2 linked regions of the Paractinoplanes brasiliensis genome follow. The protein of the gene in region 1 interacts with the protein of each later gene in a pairwise test. Links are inferred from orthologs where the notes say so. Each region holds a gene or a part of one and is shown on either strand. Other genes may lie near its edges.

Evidence for each region. Proteins that work in one complex are often made in the same cells at the same time.
Region 2: the proteins of ligA (region 1) and leuS interact in binary tests that used the Escherichia coli proteins (3 or more experiments, as listed by UniProt). The link is inferred for Paractinoplanes brasiliensis from one-to-one orthologs.

The regions. Positions count from the first base shown.
Region 1 is NZ_SNWR01000001.1:4,686,039-4,689,544, forward strand. Bases 385-3,329 are described here. They hold ligA (NAD-dependent DNA ligase LigA), read left to right. Parts: upstream 385-685; coding sequence 686-2,974; downstream 2,975-3,329. Other genes in these bases: C8E87_RS21285 (methionine synthase), read left to right, coding at 385-418; C8E87_RS21295 (EAL domain-containing protein), read right to left, coding at 2,986-3,329. Also shown: more of C8E87_RS21285, read left to right, coding at 1-384; more of C8E87_RS21295, read right to left, coding at 3,330-3,506. UniProt on the Escherichia coli protein: DNA ligase that catalyzes the formation of phosphodiester linkages between 5'-phosphoryl and 3'-hydroxyl groups in double-stranded DNA using NAD as a coenzyme and as the energy source for the reaction.
Region 2 is NZ_SNWR01000001.1:1,612,147-1,616,108, forward strand. Bases 385-3,785 are described here. They hold leuS (leucine--tRNA ligase), read right to left. Parts: upstream 3,390-3,785; coding sequence 585-3,389; downstream 385-584. Other genes in these bases: C8E87_RS06825 (TVP38/TMEM64 family protein), read left to right, coding at 385-524; C8E87_RS06835 (M36 family metallopeptidase), read right to left, coding at 3,576-3,785. Also shown: more of C8E87_RS06825, read left to right, coding at 1-384; more of C8E87_RS06835, read right to left, coding at 3,786-3,962.

The DNA.
Region 1 (3,506 bases):
GCCGGGGCCCGACGCGGCCACGGCTCTGCGGACGATCGTGGAGGCGGTGGGGGTGCCGGTGGTCGCCCACTGCTGCGCCTCCGACGTGCCGCTGCAAGTGTTCCGCGACGCTCGGGCCGCGGCTGTGGCTCTTGACCTGTCCCTGATCAAGGACCTCGACCCGCTGGGGGAGGCCCTTGAGGCGGGTGTGGGGTTGTTCGTGGGGGCCGTGCCCGCGGTTGCTGCCGGCCGGGTCGACGGCAAGAGCGTTGCTGAACGGGTGTCCACGCTGTGGAAGCGGCTGGCCTTTGCTCCGGCCCTGCTGCCTCGGCAAGTGGTGATTACACCGGCTTGTGGTCTTGCCGGGGCCTCACCCGCGTATGTGCGGGCTGCGCTGACCGCTTGCCGGGAGGCTGGGCGGCGGCTCTCCGAGGTCTGAGGCGCCGCCTGTACTACTCCCGTTCACAACCCCACCGTGTGCTCCTCCTACCCACAACCCCTCCTACCCACAACCCCTCCTACCCACAACCCACCCTCCCTGGGGGCCCCCTCCTCGGATCGAGCCTGGCAGATTTCGCCGATCTTCGCGTGACCCCCTGTGGACAACTTCGGCCTGTGGACAACGCCGCGCAGGCGCGCGCCCAGCACCGAAAATGTCGGGGGTGACGACTACCGTTCCGGGTAGTTCTCGAACGCGGAGGTTCCGGTGTCTGAAGAGATCGTGGATGCGCAGCCCACTGCCGAGCAGGAGGCGGCCGCAGGCCTTGACCCGACCCCGGAGGCCAGCGCCCGGCACGCCGAGCTGAGCGACGAGTTACGCGGTCACCAATACCGCTACTACGTCCTCGATTCGCCGACGATCTCCGACGCCGAGTTCGACAAGCTGCTCCGCGAGCTCGAGGAGCTCGAGACCGAGTTCCCGGCGCTGCGCACCCCCGATTCCCCGACGCAGAATGTCGGCGGCACGTTCTCCACCCTGTTCACCCCGGTCGAGCACGCCGAGCGCATGTTGTCGCTCGACAACGTCTTCGACGACGGGGAACTGGCGGGCTGGGTCGAGCGCACGCTGCGCGACGCCGGCGGTCCGGCCGAGTTCATCTGCGAGCTCAAGGTCGACGGTCTGGCGATCAACCTGACGTACGAGAAAGGGCGGCTGGTCCGCGGCGCCACTCGCGGTGACGGGCGTACCGGCGAGGACGTGACGTCCAACGTGCGCACGATCCGTGAGATCCCCGAGCGCCTCGCCGGTGACAATCCGCCCGACCTGCTCGAGGTCCGCGGCGAGATCTACTTCCCGGTCTCCGCGTTCGCCGATCTCAACGCGTCGCTGGTCGAGCAGGGCAAGGCCCCGTTCGCCAATCCGCGTAACGCCGCGGCCGGCAGCCTGCGGCAGAAGGATCCGCGCATCACCGCCTCGCGGGGCCTGCGCATGGTGGTGCACGGTATCGGCGCGCGGGCCGGGTTCACGCCCACGTCGCAGTCGCATGCCTACGAGGCGCTGAAGGAGTGGGGCCTGCCCACGAGCGACCGGTGGAAGCTGGTCGACGACCTGGCCGGCATCAACGACTACATCGCCTACTACGGCGAGCACCGGCACGACGTCGAGCACGAGATCGACGGCGTGGTCATCAAGGTCAACTCCGTGGCGATCCAGGGCCGGCTGGGGTCGACCTCGCGGGCCCCCCGCTGGGCGATCGCCTTCAAATACCCGCCGGAAGAGGTCACGACCAAGCTCCTCGACATCGACGTCAACGTCGGCCGTACGGGGCGGGTCACGCCGTTCGCCGTGCTCGAGCCGGTGAGGGTGGCGGGGTCGACGGTGGCGCTGGCCACGCTGCACAACGCGCGCGAGGTCGAGCGGAAGGGCGTGTGGATCGGCGACACGATCGTGCTGCGCAAGGCGGGCGATGTGATTCCCGAGGTGCTCGGCCCGGTGATCGACCTGCGCCCCGACGACGCCCGCCAGTTCGTGATGCCGACGCACTGCCCGGCCTGCGGCACCAGGCTGGCGCCGGCGAAAGAGAGCGACATCGACATCCGCTGCCCGAACACGAGGTCGTGCCCGGCGCAGCTGCGCGAGCGCGTGTTCCACCTCGCCGGGCGCGGGGCGTTCGACATCGAGGTGCTGGGTTACAAGGCGGGGCAGGCCCTGCTCGACTCCGGCGTGATCAGCGACGAGGGCGACCTGTTCTCGCTCACCGAGGATGATTTGCGCCGGTCGCCGTTCTTCGTCAACCAGGACGGCAGCCTGGGGTCGAACGCGGTGAAGCTGCTGGAGAACCTTGAGCGGGCCAAGGACCGTCCGCTCTGGCGCGTGCTGGTGGCGCTGTCGATCCGCCACGTCGGCCCGACCGCGGCGCAGGCACTGGCCCGCCAGTTCGGCTCGATGGAGGCCATCGAGGCGGTCGTGGCCGCTGCCCCCGGCAGCAAAGAGGAAGCCGCAGCGGTCGAGTCCGCTGCCCGTGACTCGTCGGTGGTCGCCCCAGCATCAGAAACGCCGGCGGCCGAGACAGAGGCCGGATCCAGCGAGCCCGGTTCCGATGGCGGCAAGGTGTCGAAGAAGGCGAAGGCCGAGCCCGACGTGCTGGCCACGGTGGAGGGTGTGGGGCCGACGATCGCCGACAGTCTGCGGGAGTGGTTCTCCGTCGACTGGCATCGCGACATCGTCAGCAAGTGGCGTGAGGCCGGGGTCAAGATGGCCGACGAGCGGGTCGACGAGGGTCCGCGGCCGCTCGAGGGCCTGACGATCGTCGTCACCGGCACACTGGCCACCCATTCACGCGATCAGGCCACCGAGGCGGTGACGTCGCGCGGCGGCAAGGTGAGCGGCTCGGTCTCGAAGAAGACGGCCTTCGTCGTGGTCGGCGACAACCCCGGCAGCAAGTACGACAAGGCGCTGTCGCTCAAGGTGCCGGTGCTCAACGAGGAGGGTTTCGCGGTGCTGCTGGCCGACGGCCCGGACGCGGCGCGCGAGGTCGCCGAGTTCGGTGAGTAGGCAGGCCGAGGTCACTGGGTGGGCGTGGCCACCGTGGGGCGCAGCGGGCGATAACGGGCCAGCCAGTCGGCCAGCTCGTCGGCCGGCATCGGGCGGGCGTGGAACCATCCCTGGGCCGCGTGGCAGCCGGCCTCGGCCAGCAGACGCCAGGTGCGCTCGTCCTCGACACCCTCCGCCACCGCCCGCAGGCCCAGCGCCTCGGCCAGATCGATGACCGACCGGACTATCGCGGCGTCGCCGTGGTCGGTCGCCATGCCCAGGACGAACGAGCGGTCGATCTTCACCTCGGCCAGGGGGAGGCGGCGCAGATGCTGCAACGACGAATAGCCGGTGCCGAAGTCGTCGAGCGAGATGGCGATGCCCATCCGGTCCAGGCGCGTGATCGTGCTGAGGACCCGGTGCGGATCGGCCATCAGCGCGCTTTCGGTGATCTCCAGCTGGAGCAGGTCGGGCGAGATGTCGTACCGGCGCAAGAGGTCGTCGACGCGATCGGCGATGTCACCCGCGTGCAGGTCGCGCACGCTGACGTTGA
Region 2 (3,962 bases), 3.1 Mb from region 1 along the record:
CGGCCGCCGCGGTCGCCATCGCGGTGATCGGTGGCCTCCTGCTCTCGGTGCTCGTGCCCCGCACAGCGATCACGCTGGCGTGCGGCGCGCTGCTCGGCGCGGCCACCGGCGCTGCCACGGCCCTGGCCGCCGCCGTGATCGCCGCCACCGCCACCTACTACGCCGGCCGCTGGGTCGGCCGGGGCGCGCTCTCCGCACGTTCCGGGGGCCGGCTCGAGCGTCTCGACGGCTGGCTCAACCGTCGTGGCCTGCTGGCCGTGCTGCTCGTCCGGTTCCTGCCGCTGGCCCCGTTCGGCCTGATCGGCTACGCCTACGGCACCACCAGCGTCTGCCGCAAGCGTTACCTGCTCGGCACCACGCTGGCCTCGATCCCGTCCGCGGTGTCGTACGCGGTGATCGGCGCCGCCGTGGTCCGGCCGGGCGAGATGAGCCCGCTGTCGCTGGCCCCGGCCGCGATCGGGTTCACGCTGACGACCGCGATCGTCCTCTGGTGGAAGCACTCGGGTCGCAAAGCCGCCGCCTGACAAACAGCAGAAGGCCCACCACCCGGCGTACGGGCGGTGGGCCTTCTGCTGTGCGGAGGCTCAGACGACGACGCTGACCAGCCGGCCGGCCACCACGATGACCTTGCGGGGCTCGCGACCGGCCAGCACCTCGGCCACCGCGGCCAGCGCCCGCTCGCGCACCTCGGCCTCGGGTGCGGCCGGCGGCACCTCGACGCGGGCCTTGACCTTGCCGTTGACCTGCACCGGGTACGTGATCGACTCGGCCACCAGCTGCGCCGGGTCGGCCACCGGGAAGTCGGCGTAGGCCAGCGAGCCCGAGTGCCCCAGCTTGGTCCACAGCTCCTCGGCCAGGTGCGGGGCGAACGGCGACAGCATCAGCAACAGCGGCTCGACCGCCTCGCGCGACACCGCGGGCAGCGGCGTCAGCGTGTTGGTCAGCTCGATCAGCTTCGCGATGGCGGTGTTGAAGCGCAGCTCGTCCAGGTCTTCCCGGACGCCCGCGATCGTGCGGTGCAGCGTCTTGCGCACCGCCGGCTCCAAGGGCTCGTCGGAGACGCGTGCCGCCCCGGTCTCCTCGTCGACGACCAGGCGCCACACCCGCTGCAGGAAGCGCTGCGACCCCACCACGGCCCGCGTGTCCCACGGGCGTGAGACGTCCAGCGGGCCCATCGCCATCTCGTAGACCCGGAACGTGTCGGCGCCGTACTGCTCGCACATCTCGTCGGGCGTGACGACGTTCTTCAGCGACTTGCCCATCTTGCCGTACTCGCGGACGACCTCCTGACCGTCGTAGAAGTACTTGCCGTCGCGTTCGACCACCTCCTCGGCCGGCACCACGACACCGCGGGCGTCACGGAACGCGTACGCCTGGATGTAGCCCTGGTTGAACAGCCGGCGGAACGGCTCGAACGACGAGACGTGGCCCAGGTCGTACAGGACCTTGTGCCAGAACCGGGCGTACAGCAGGTGCAGGACGGCGTGCTCGACGCCGCCGACGTACAGGTCGACGCCGCCGCAGTCGCCGTCGCGCCGCGGGCCCATCCAGTACGCCTCGTTGTCCGGGTCGACCAGGGCGTGAGCGTTCTTCGGGTCCAGGTAGCGCAGCTCGTACCAGCAGGAGCCGGCCCACTGCGGCATGGTGTTGGTCTCGCGGGTGTACGACTTCAGGCCGTCGCCCAGGTCCAGCTCGACGTTGACCCAGTCCTTCTTGCGCGACAGCGGGGTCTCGGGCTCGCTGTCGGCGTCGTCCGGGTCGAAGGTGCGCGGCGAGAAGTCGTCGACGTCGGGCAGCACGACCGGCAGCATCGACTCGGGCAGCGCGACCGGCAGCCCGGTCTCGTCGTAGACGATCGGGAACGGCTCGCCCCAGTAGCGCTGCCGGCTGAACAGCCAGTCACGCAGACGGAACGTGGTGGCGCCCTTGCCGTGCCCGTGCTGCTCCAGCCAGGCGATGATCTCGGCCTTGGCCTCGATGACGCCCTTGCCGTTCAGCCAGTCGCTGTTGATCGCCGCGCCCTCGCCGGTGTACGCGCCCTCGAATCCCTCCGGGGCCTGCACCGTACGGATGATCGGCAGCTCGAAGACCTCGGCGAACTCCCAGTCACGCACGTCCTGCCCGGGCACCGCCATGATCGCGCCGGTGCCGTAGCCGGCCAGCACGTAATCGGCGATGAAAACCGGGATGCTCGCGCCGTTGACCGGGTTGGTCGCGTACGCGCCGATGAAGACGCCGGTCTTCTCCTTGCCCTCGGTGCGCTGCTCCTCGGTCTTCGCGGCGGCCTCGGCCCGGTAGGCCCGGATCGCCGCGGCGGGCGTGTCGTACCCGCCTGACCATTTCGGATTCGTCCCGTCCGGCCAGGCCGCCGGAGCGATCTTCTCGACCAGCTCGTGCTCGGGCGCCAGCACCATGTAGGTGGCCCCGAACAGCGTGTCCGGCCGCGTGGTGAAGACGGTGATCTTGTCGGCGCCGACCGCGAAGTCGACGTGCGCGCCACGGGACCGGCCGATCCAGTTGCGCTGCATCAGCTTGACCGGTTCCGGCCAGTCCAGCGTGTCCAGGTCCTCGACCAGGCGATCCCCGTACGCGGTGATCCGCATCATCCACTGCTTCAGGCTGCGCTGGAACACGGGGTAGTTGCCGCGCTCGCTGCGGCCCTCGGGCGTGACCTCCTCGTTGGCCAGCACGGTGCCCAGGCCGGGGCACCAGTTGACCGGGGCCTCGCTGACGTAGGCCAGGCGGTGGTCGTCGATCAGCTTGCGGCGCTCGACCGGCGACAGCTCGGCCCAGGGCCTGCCGTCCGGGGTGGGCTTCGTCCCTTCCTCGTACGCGGCGATCAGCGCGCCGATCGGGCGGGCCTTGCGCACCGACGGGTCGAACCACGAGTTGAAGACCTGCAGGAAGATCCACTGCGTCCACCGGTAGTAGTCCGGGTCGGTGGTCGCGAACGAGCGGCGGTCGTCGTAGGCCAGTCCCAGCCGGCGCAGCTGGGTCTTGTAACGCTCGACGTTGGCCGCCGTGGTCACCGCCGGGTGCGTGCCGGTCTGCACCGCGTACTGCTCGGCGGGCAGGCCGAACGCGTCGAAGCCCATCGGGTGCAGCACGTTGAAGCCGGCCATCCGCTTGTAGCGGGTGTAGCTGTCGGTGCCGATATAGCCGAGCGGGTGCCCGACGTGCAGTCCCGCACCGGACGGGTACGGGAACATGTCCTGCACGTGCAGCTTTGGCGCGCCGGCCCGGGGGTGCGAGGGGTCGGCCAGCTCGCCGGCCGGGTTGGGCGCCTGGAACGTCCCGTTCTCGGCCCAGTAGGCCTGCCAGCGCGGCTCGATCTCATTGGCCAGCGCGGCGGTGTAACGGAACTTCGGGGTCTCTGACTCGCTGCTCATCGTCGGCATCCGTCTTCGTGAGGTCTCGGTGGCTGGACATGAAAAAACCCCTCACGCAGGAGGGGTCGCCGTGCTGTACGCCTAAAGACGTTCGCAGCACGGCCGGCTAAGAAGCAGGAAATGCCGAGCCATGCGTTGCATGATACCGGTCGCCGCCCGAGAGCGGCGACCGGTATTGGATGCGCCTTACGCCGCCGGTCCGTAGACCGCCAGTTCGGTGCTGTCGAGGAACACGCAGCCGCTGACCGTCGGCGGCTGGCCGGCCGGGCAGAGGCCCGCGTCCTGGCCCTGCGAGGTCAGCATCGTGTACCGGACGAACTGGATGCCGTCGCCGGTGCCCGCGGCCAGCGCGACCGGGGTGGGCGTGGCGGCGCCGACCGGGAAGGTGCCGCTCGCGGCGAGCGCCCAGGTCGTGCCGTCGACCGAGGTCTCGACGCGGTAGCCACCGGTGCCGGCGGTCTCGTCGTCACCACAGGTGGCCGACGGGTTGATCACCAGTTCGGAGACGTCGACCGCGCCGGAGAGCCGGATCACGGCGTTCTGTCCGGCCTCGGTCTCGGGCAGGACCGAGCC